Ruegeria pomeroyi DSS-3: one gene and its partner. The protein of the gene in region 2 binds, or shares a complex with, the protein of the main gene of each other region. Links are inferred from orthologs where the notes say so. Each region holds a gene or a part of one and is shown on either strand. Other genes may lie near its edges. The genes, in order: secY and secA.

The links.
Region 1: the proteins of secA (region 2) and secY are in contact, whole or in part, in a crystal structure (PDB 3DIN), measured with the Thermotoga maritima proteins. The link is inferred for Ruegeria pomeroyi DSS-3 from one-to-one orthologs. Residues at the interface, in WP_004082002.1 of Thermotoga maritima: Glu261, Ala262, Arg263, Lys300, Ala301, Arg302, Thr303, Ile304, Ile305, Leu323, Tyr324, Asp325, Pro326, Val329, Ser330, Tyr333, Ile336, Lys340, Phe345, Val349, Glu363, Phe364, Tyr374, Ser375, Gly376, Gly377, Glu393, Ile395, Thr482, Ser483; in WP_004081795.1 of Thermotoga maritima: Glu108, Gly109, Glu110, Glu111, Ala236, Glu237, Arg238, Arg239, Ile240, Thr241, Ile242, Gln243, Tyr244, Ala245, Arg246, Arg247, Val248, Thr249, Gly250, Arg251, Arg252, Val253, Tyr254, Gly256, Ala257, Ser258, Thr259, Tyr260, Leu261, Pro262.

The regions. Positions count from the first base shown.
Region 1 is NC_003911.12:502,765-506,007, reverse strand. Bases 280-3,205 are described here. They hold secY (preprotein translocase subunit SecY), read right to left. Parts: upstream 2,464-3,205; coding sequence 1,096-2,463; downstream 280-1,095. Other genes in these bases: rplO (50S ribosomal protein L15), read right to left, coding at 2,576-3,049; SPO_RS02560 (adenylate kinase), read right to left, coding at 458-1,099; SPO_RS02565 (alpha/beta hydrolase family protein), read right to left, coding at 280-409. In the rest of the region: more of SPO_RS02565, read right to left, coding at 1-279. UniProt on the Escherichia coli protein: The central subunit of the protein translocation channel SecYEG. Consists of two halves formed by TMs 1-5 and 6-10.
Region 2 is NC_003911.12:56,715-60,245, forward strand. What follows is about bases 97-3,310. They hold secA (preprotein translocase subunit SecA), read right to left. Parts: upstream 3,003-3,310; coding sequence 297-3,002; downstream 97-296. Other genes in these bases: SPO_RS00285 (hypothetical protein), read right to left, coding at 97-197; SPO_RS00295 (peptidylprolyl isomerase), read left to right, coding at 3,177-3,310. Also shown: more of SPO_RS00285, read right to left, coding at 1-96; more of SPO_RS00295, read left to right, coding at 3,311-3,531. UniProt on the Escherichia coli protein: Required for protein export, interacts with the SecYEG preprotein conducting channel.

The DNA of each region.
Region 1 (3,243 bases), 450 kb from region 2 along the record:
GATCGCTGTCGCGCGACATCGTGCCGGGATGGTTGGGCGCCACCACGATCATCCCCTGACGCGCGAGTTCCGTCGCCAGCCAGCCGTGATTATTGGCGTTGCCCCCGGAGCCGTGCGAAAACACGACCACCGGATGCGCGCCAGGCGCCGGCTTTGCATCCCGGAGGACATACTGTCCGTAGAACAGGGCGTTCTGCCCCACCAGTTCGGCAGTACCGTCCTGCGCAGCAGGATACCAGATATGCAGCGATACGGGGACATCGCGATGCCCGACTGACAGGGTGGTTTCGTGATAACCCGCCAACTGGTCGGGGACCGGGCGCTTGCCGGTGGCCAGCAAAGTGGCGGCAAGCGCAAGTCCGGCCAGAAGCCCGGCCAGAATCGCCAGTCCGATCAGAATGCGTTTCATGCGTCAAATCCTTGTCGACCGACCGCATGGCATTCCAGCCTTGCTGCGTCAGCCCAGAATGGCCTCGATCGAGGCGGTCACTTCCTTGATATCGGCCAAGCCGTTTACCGGGCGCAAATCGCCCTTGGCATAGTAATAGCCGATCAAGGGTGACGTTTTCTTGTAATATTCCATCAGTCGCGTGCGCAGGCTGTCGGCATTGTCGTCGGCCCGGCGCACCATCTCGGTGCTGCCGCAATTGTCGCAGACACCGTCCACCTTGGTCGGCTTGGTCTTGTCGTGATAGACCTCGCCGCAGCCACCGCAGGTGAACCGCCCCGAGATACGATCGACCAGCGCCTCGTCATCGACGCGGATCTCGATCACGGTGTGCAGCGACTGGCCCAGCTTGGCCAGCAGCGCCGCCAGCGCGTCGGCCTGCGCCAGGGTGCGCGGGAACCCGTCAAAGATGAAACCGGCGCCCGTCTGAGTGGTCAGCTGTTCCTCGATCAGGCCGATCACGATCTCGTCGGTGACCAGCTTGCCCGCGTCCATGATGGCCGCGACCTTCTTGCCCATCTCGGTGCCCGAGCTGCGCGCCGCGCGCAGCATGTCACCGGTCGAGAGCTGGATCATGCCGCGAGTCTCGACCAGATGCCGCGCCTGGGTGCCTTTGCCCGCACCCGGCGGGCCCAACAGAATGATGTTCATCGACGCGCCGGTCCCTTCCTGTTCGTGCGCTTGCGATTCTTGCCGCGAAGCTGCGATTTTTCGATCAGACCTTCGTACTGATGTGCCAGCAGGTGGCTCTGGACCTGTTGAATGGTATCCATGGTCACCGAGACGATGATCAGCACCGAGGTGCCACCGAAATAGAACGGCACGTTGAACTGGCCACGCATGATCTCGGGCAGCAGGCAGACGGCGGCCAGATAGGCCGAACCCAGCACCAGCACGCGGTTGACCACATATTCCAGATACTCGGCGGTCTTCTTGCCCGGACGGATACCGGGGACAAAGCCGTTCTGGTTCTTCAGGTTCTGCGCCACGTCATCGGGTTTGAACGAGACGTTGAAGGTATAGAAATACGCAAAGAACACGATCATCGACACGAAGAACAGCAGATAGAGCGGCTGACCGGGGCCGAAATTCGCCAGAAGCCAGGACATCACCGGCCCGTTCGCTGCCCCCGAAGAGAAGGTCGAGATGGTCACCGGCAACAGCAGCAGCGAGCTGGCGAAGATCGCCGGGATCACGCCTGCGGGGTTGACCTTGACCGGCAGGTGGCTGGAGCCGCCGTCATAGACCTTCATGCCCACCTGACGGCGGGGATACTGGATGTGGATCTTGCGCAGCGCACGCTCCATGAACACCACAAACGTGATGACCGCGATCACCATCAGGATGATGGCGATGATCACGGCGGGGCTGATGGCGCCCGAACGGCCGGAGGCGAAGAACTGCGCCAGCGCGGCGGGGACCTCGGCGATGATGCCGACAAAGATGATCAGCGAAACGCCGTTGCCGATGCCACGGGCGGTGATCTGCTCGCCCAGCCACATCAGGAACATGGTGCCGCCCACCAGGGTGATCATGGTGGCAAAGCGGAAATACATGCCCGGCTCGGTAGCCAGGTCACCCGATTCCAGCGAAACCGCCAGACCATAGGCCTGCACGGTGGCCAGGGCCACGGTGCCCAGGCGCGTATACTGGTTGATCTTCTTGCGGCCCTGCTCACCCTCTTTCTTGAGTTGCTCAAGCGAGGGGACCATGGCCGTCAACAGCTGAACGATGATCGAGGCCGAGATATAAGGCATGATGCCCAGGGCAAAGATGCCCATCCGCCCCAGCGCGCCACCGGTGAACATCGACACCATGCCGCCGATGCCCTGCCCCGCCTGCTCCATGAACTCGCGCAGCGCCACGCCGTCGATGCCCGGCACGGGAATGAACGTGCCCAGACGATAGACGATGAGGAGCCCCAGCGTGAACAGGATCCGATTGCGCAGGTCCGTGGCCTTGCCCAGGGCGGACCAGCTGGTGTTGGCCGCCATTTGTTCTGCTGCTGATACCATGTTGTATCGGTCTCTCTGATGCAAACGCCGCCCGGAACCGTTTTCCGGCTCGGGCGGCGTTTTGGAAAACTTGGGTGTCTATGTAAGCGGGACAGCGCCCGCTCACAAGCCGTTACTCTGCCGCAGCAGCGTTTGTGACCTTCAGCGAGCCGCCCGCCTTTTCGACAGCCTCGACAGCCGATTTCGACGCGCCGGTGACTTCGATGTTCAGCTTGGCGTTGAAATCACCCTTGGCCAGCACGCGAATGCCGTCCAGCTTGCGGCGCACCAGGCCGGATGCGACCAGCGCGTCCTCGGTGATGGCGGCGGCGCCGTCCAGTTTGCCGGCTTCGACGAATTTCTGGATCAGGCCCAGGTTGACGACGGCGAATGCCTTGCGGTTGGGCTTGTTGAAGCCACGCTTGGGCAGACGCTGATAGAGCGGCATCTGGCCGCCTTCATAGCCGTTGATGGCCACGCCCGAGCGGGATTTCTGACCTTTGATACCACGGCCACCCATCTTGCCCTTGCCCGAGCCGGGGCCGCGGCCGATGCGCATCCGTTTCTTGGTTGCGCCCGGATTGTCGCTGAGTTCATGCAGTTTCATTTCGCTTCTCCTTCGCCGGATGTGACCCACGAAGCGTGACGGGCCAACCACGGCATTTCTTGCTTGTTGATTCTTGCGGCCCTGGGGCCACCGGGGGCGTATAGACGCTGTAAACGCGTCGCGCAAGAGGTGCCCGAAATGCAAAACGCCCCCGGATATCCGAGGGCGGTGCAGCATTCCGTCAGATGGGCCGT
Region 2 (3,531 bases):
ATCGCGTGCAGTTCGAACTGGGCAAAGTCATCCACATCGGATGCGCCCGAGGGTTTCAGAACCGATTGCTGGATGAACGATTTGCGTGCCGCCACCTGCTGCGTCTCGCGCGCGGCGTTCTGCTGCATCAGAAACCCGATCAGCGCCGCGCAGAGAACGGTTCCGCCAGCTGTCAGTATCTTGCGTCGTTGTGCCATGACCACACTCCATCGCCCATTGGTGCGCGAGAAGTGTCGTTAAAGAAGGCGGCCAGTTTATGGCCGCCCGGGGGAGTCATTGTGGCGGGGGGGGCGGCCTCAGGCGAGCCGCCCGTGGCAATGCTTGAACTTCTTGCCCGACCCGCAGGGGCACAGATCGTTGCGCGCGGGGTTGCCCCAGGTGCTGGGGTCATCCTCGACAAAGCCGGGGCGCGCATCGCCCGAGGCCTTGGCCTCGGCCACCGCTTCGGCCTGAACAGCCGCCTGTTCCGCCTGGTTTTGCTGCGCCATCATCTGCGCCATCATCTGGCGCTGTTCCTCTTCGCTCAACATGCGCACGCGCGACAGTTGCTGTGTCACTGTCTCGCGCAGGCTGTCCAGCAGCCCCTCGAACAGCTGAAAGCTTTCGGTCTTGTATTCGTTCAGCGGATCGCGCTGCGCGTAGCCTCGGAAACCGACGACCGAGCGCAGGTGTTCCAGCTTGAGCAGGTGTTCGCGCCATTTGCTGTCGATGGTCTGCAACAACACCTGTTTTTCGATGTTGCGCATGTTCTCGGCACCGAAGTCGGCGGCCTTGCTTTCCATGTAGTCGCCCGAGGCCTTGATCAGGCGTTCGCGGATCTCGTCATCGTCCACGCCCTCTTCGGCGGCCCATTCAATCACCGGCACGTCGATGCCCAGCTTTTCGATAACGGCGGCATAAAGGCCTTGGGTATCCCACTGATCGGCATAGGTCTTGGGCGGCATGTATTCGTCGATCAGGTCGTCGATCACCTGTTCGCGCATATCCGCAACCACGTCCGACAGGTCCTCGGTCGCCATGATCTCGCGCCGCTGGTTGAAGATCACCTTGCGCTGATCGTTCATCACGTCGTCGAATTTCAGCACGTTCTTGCGCATGTCGAAATTGCGGCCCTCGACCTTGGCCTGGGCGCGTTCGAGAGATTTGTTCACCCAAGGGTGAATGATCGCCTCGCCTTCCTTCATGCCCAGCGTGGTCAGCACCTTGTCGAGCCGCTCGCTGCCAAAGATGCGCATCAGGTCGTCTTCGAGACTGAGGTAGAACACGGTGCGGCCCGGGTCGCCCTGGCGGCCGGAACGGCCGCGCAGCTGGTTGTCGATACGGCGGCTTTCGTGCCGCTCCGAAGCCATCACATAAAGGCCGCCGGCATCCAGCACCTTTTGCTTTTCCTCGGCATGGCGGGCCTCTTCGGCGGCGCGCAGTTCGACGGGGTCGGCCTCGGGGTTTTCGGCAAGTGCTTCGAGAACCTTCATCTCGACATTGCCGCCCAGCTGGATGTCGGTGCCGCGACCGGCCATGTTGGTGGCGATGGTCACCGCGCCATAGCGGCCCGCCTCGGCCACGATCTGCGCCTCGCGCTCGTGCTGGCGGGCGTTCAGGACGTTGTGTTCGATGCCTTCCTTGGTCAGCATCTGGCTCAGCATCTCGGATTTCTCGATCGAGGTGGTGCCCAGCAGGACCGGCTGGCCCTTTTCATGCGCCTTCTTGGTCTCGTCGATCATGGCGCCGTATTTCTCGGCGGCGGTGCGATAGACCTGATCGTCCTCGTCGGTACGGGCGATGGGCCGGTTGGTGGGAACCTCGACCACGCCCAGACCATAGATCTCGGCGAATTCCTCGGCCTCGGTCAGGGCGGTACCGGTCATGCCGGAAAGCTTGTCATAGAGGCGGAAGTAGTTCTGGAAGGTCACGCTGGCCAGCGTCACGTTCTCGGGCTGGATCTGGGCGTTTTCCTTGGCCTCGATCGCCTGGTGCAGACCGTCCGACAGGCGGCGGCCCGGCATCATGCGGCCGGTGAATTCGTCGATCAGCACGACCTCGCCGTCGCGCACGATGTAATCCTTGTCGCGTTGGAACAGCTTGTGCGCGCGCAGGCCCTGGTTGACGTGGTGCACGATGGTCGTGCTTTCGGGATCATAGAGCGACTGACCCTCGGGCAGCAGGCCGCGCGCGACCAGCTGCGCCTCGAGGAACTCGTTCCCCTCGTCGGTAAAGGTGACGTTGCGGGTCTTTTCGTCCAGTTCGAAATGATCGTCCGACAGCGCGGGCAGCAGCGCGTCGATGGCGACATAAAGGTCCGAGCGGTCCTGTGCCGGGCCCGAGATGATCAGCGGCGTGCGCGCCTCGTCGATCAGGATCGAGTCGACCTCGTCCACGATCGCGAAATTGTGCTGTTTCTGATAGACCTCACTCAGCTCGCCCTTCATGTTGTCGCGCAGATAGTCGAAGCCAAGCTCGTTGTTGGTGGCATAGGTGATGTCGCTTTCATAGGCGGCCATCTTCTCGGCATCGGGCTGGCCCGACCAGATCACGCCGGTGGTCATGCCCAGCGCGGCAAACACCTTGCCCATCCATTCCGAGTCGCGCTTGGCCAGGTATTCGTTCACCGTGACCACATGCACACCCTTGCCGGTCAGCGCGTTCAGATAGGCGGGAAAGGTTGCGACCAGCGTCTTGCCTTCGCCCGTCTTCATCTCGCTGATATTGCCCTGGTGCAGAAAGATGCCGCCCATCAGCTGGGTGTCGAAGGCGCGCAGGCCAAGCGCCCGCTTGCCGGCTTCGCGGCAGTTTGCAAATGCCTCGGGCAGCAGCGCATCCAGGCTTTCGCCGTCCAGCGCGCGTTTGCGCAGCTCGTCGGTCTTCTGCTTAAGCCCCTCGTCGGTGAGCTTGGCAAACTCTTCTTCCAGCGCGTTGATCTGGGCGACCACCGGACGGGTTGCCTTGATCTTGCGGTCATTCGGCGTTCCGAACACCTTTTTGGCAAGCGTTCCAAGTCCCAGCATGTGCACTCCAGCGGATTTGTTCTGTCATGGTTACGACAGGCTTGTCCGCCTTGCGCGCAACCCATAGATACGGGGGGTGAAGGCGGTCCTGTCAAAGGCTTCAAGCGATGTAAGCGGCAGGGTCCAGAGTGTCAACGCCGCGCCCTGTTGCGGCCGGGAAATAGGATGATTTGAATGCCCAAAGGTCTCACAATCTTGCCATCGCTGGCGTTTGCGCTGGTCATGGCCCTGCCGGTCGCGGCCGAGACAAAGGCCGAGGCGGACACGGTTGTGGCCCGCGTCAATGGCGAAGAGATCACGCTGGGTCACATGATCATCGCGCGCGCCTCGCTGCCGCAGCAGTATCAGCAATTGCCCGACGATGTGCTGTTCGACGGTATCCTGGACCAGCTGGTCCAGCAGACCCTGCTGAAACAGCAGCAGAAGGGCGAGACCCCGAAACAGATCGTGTTGTCGCTGGAGAACGAGGAACGCTCCTTGCTGGCGGGTGAGACCATCGAAGAGATCATGGCCGTCGCAACCACCGAAA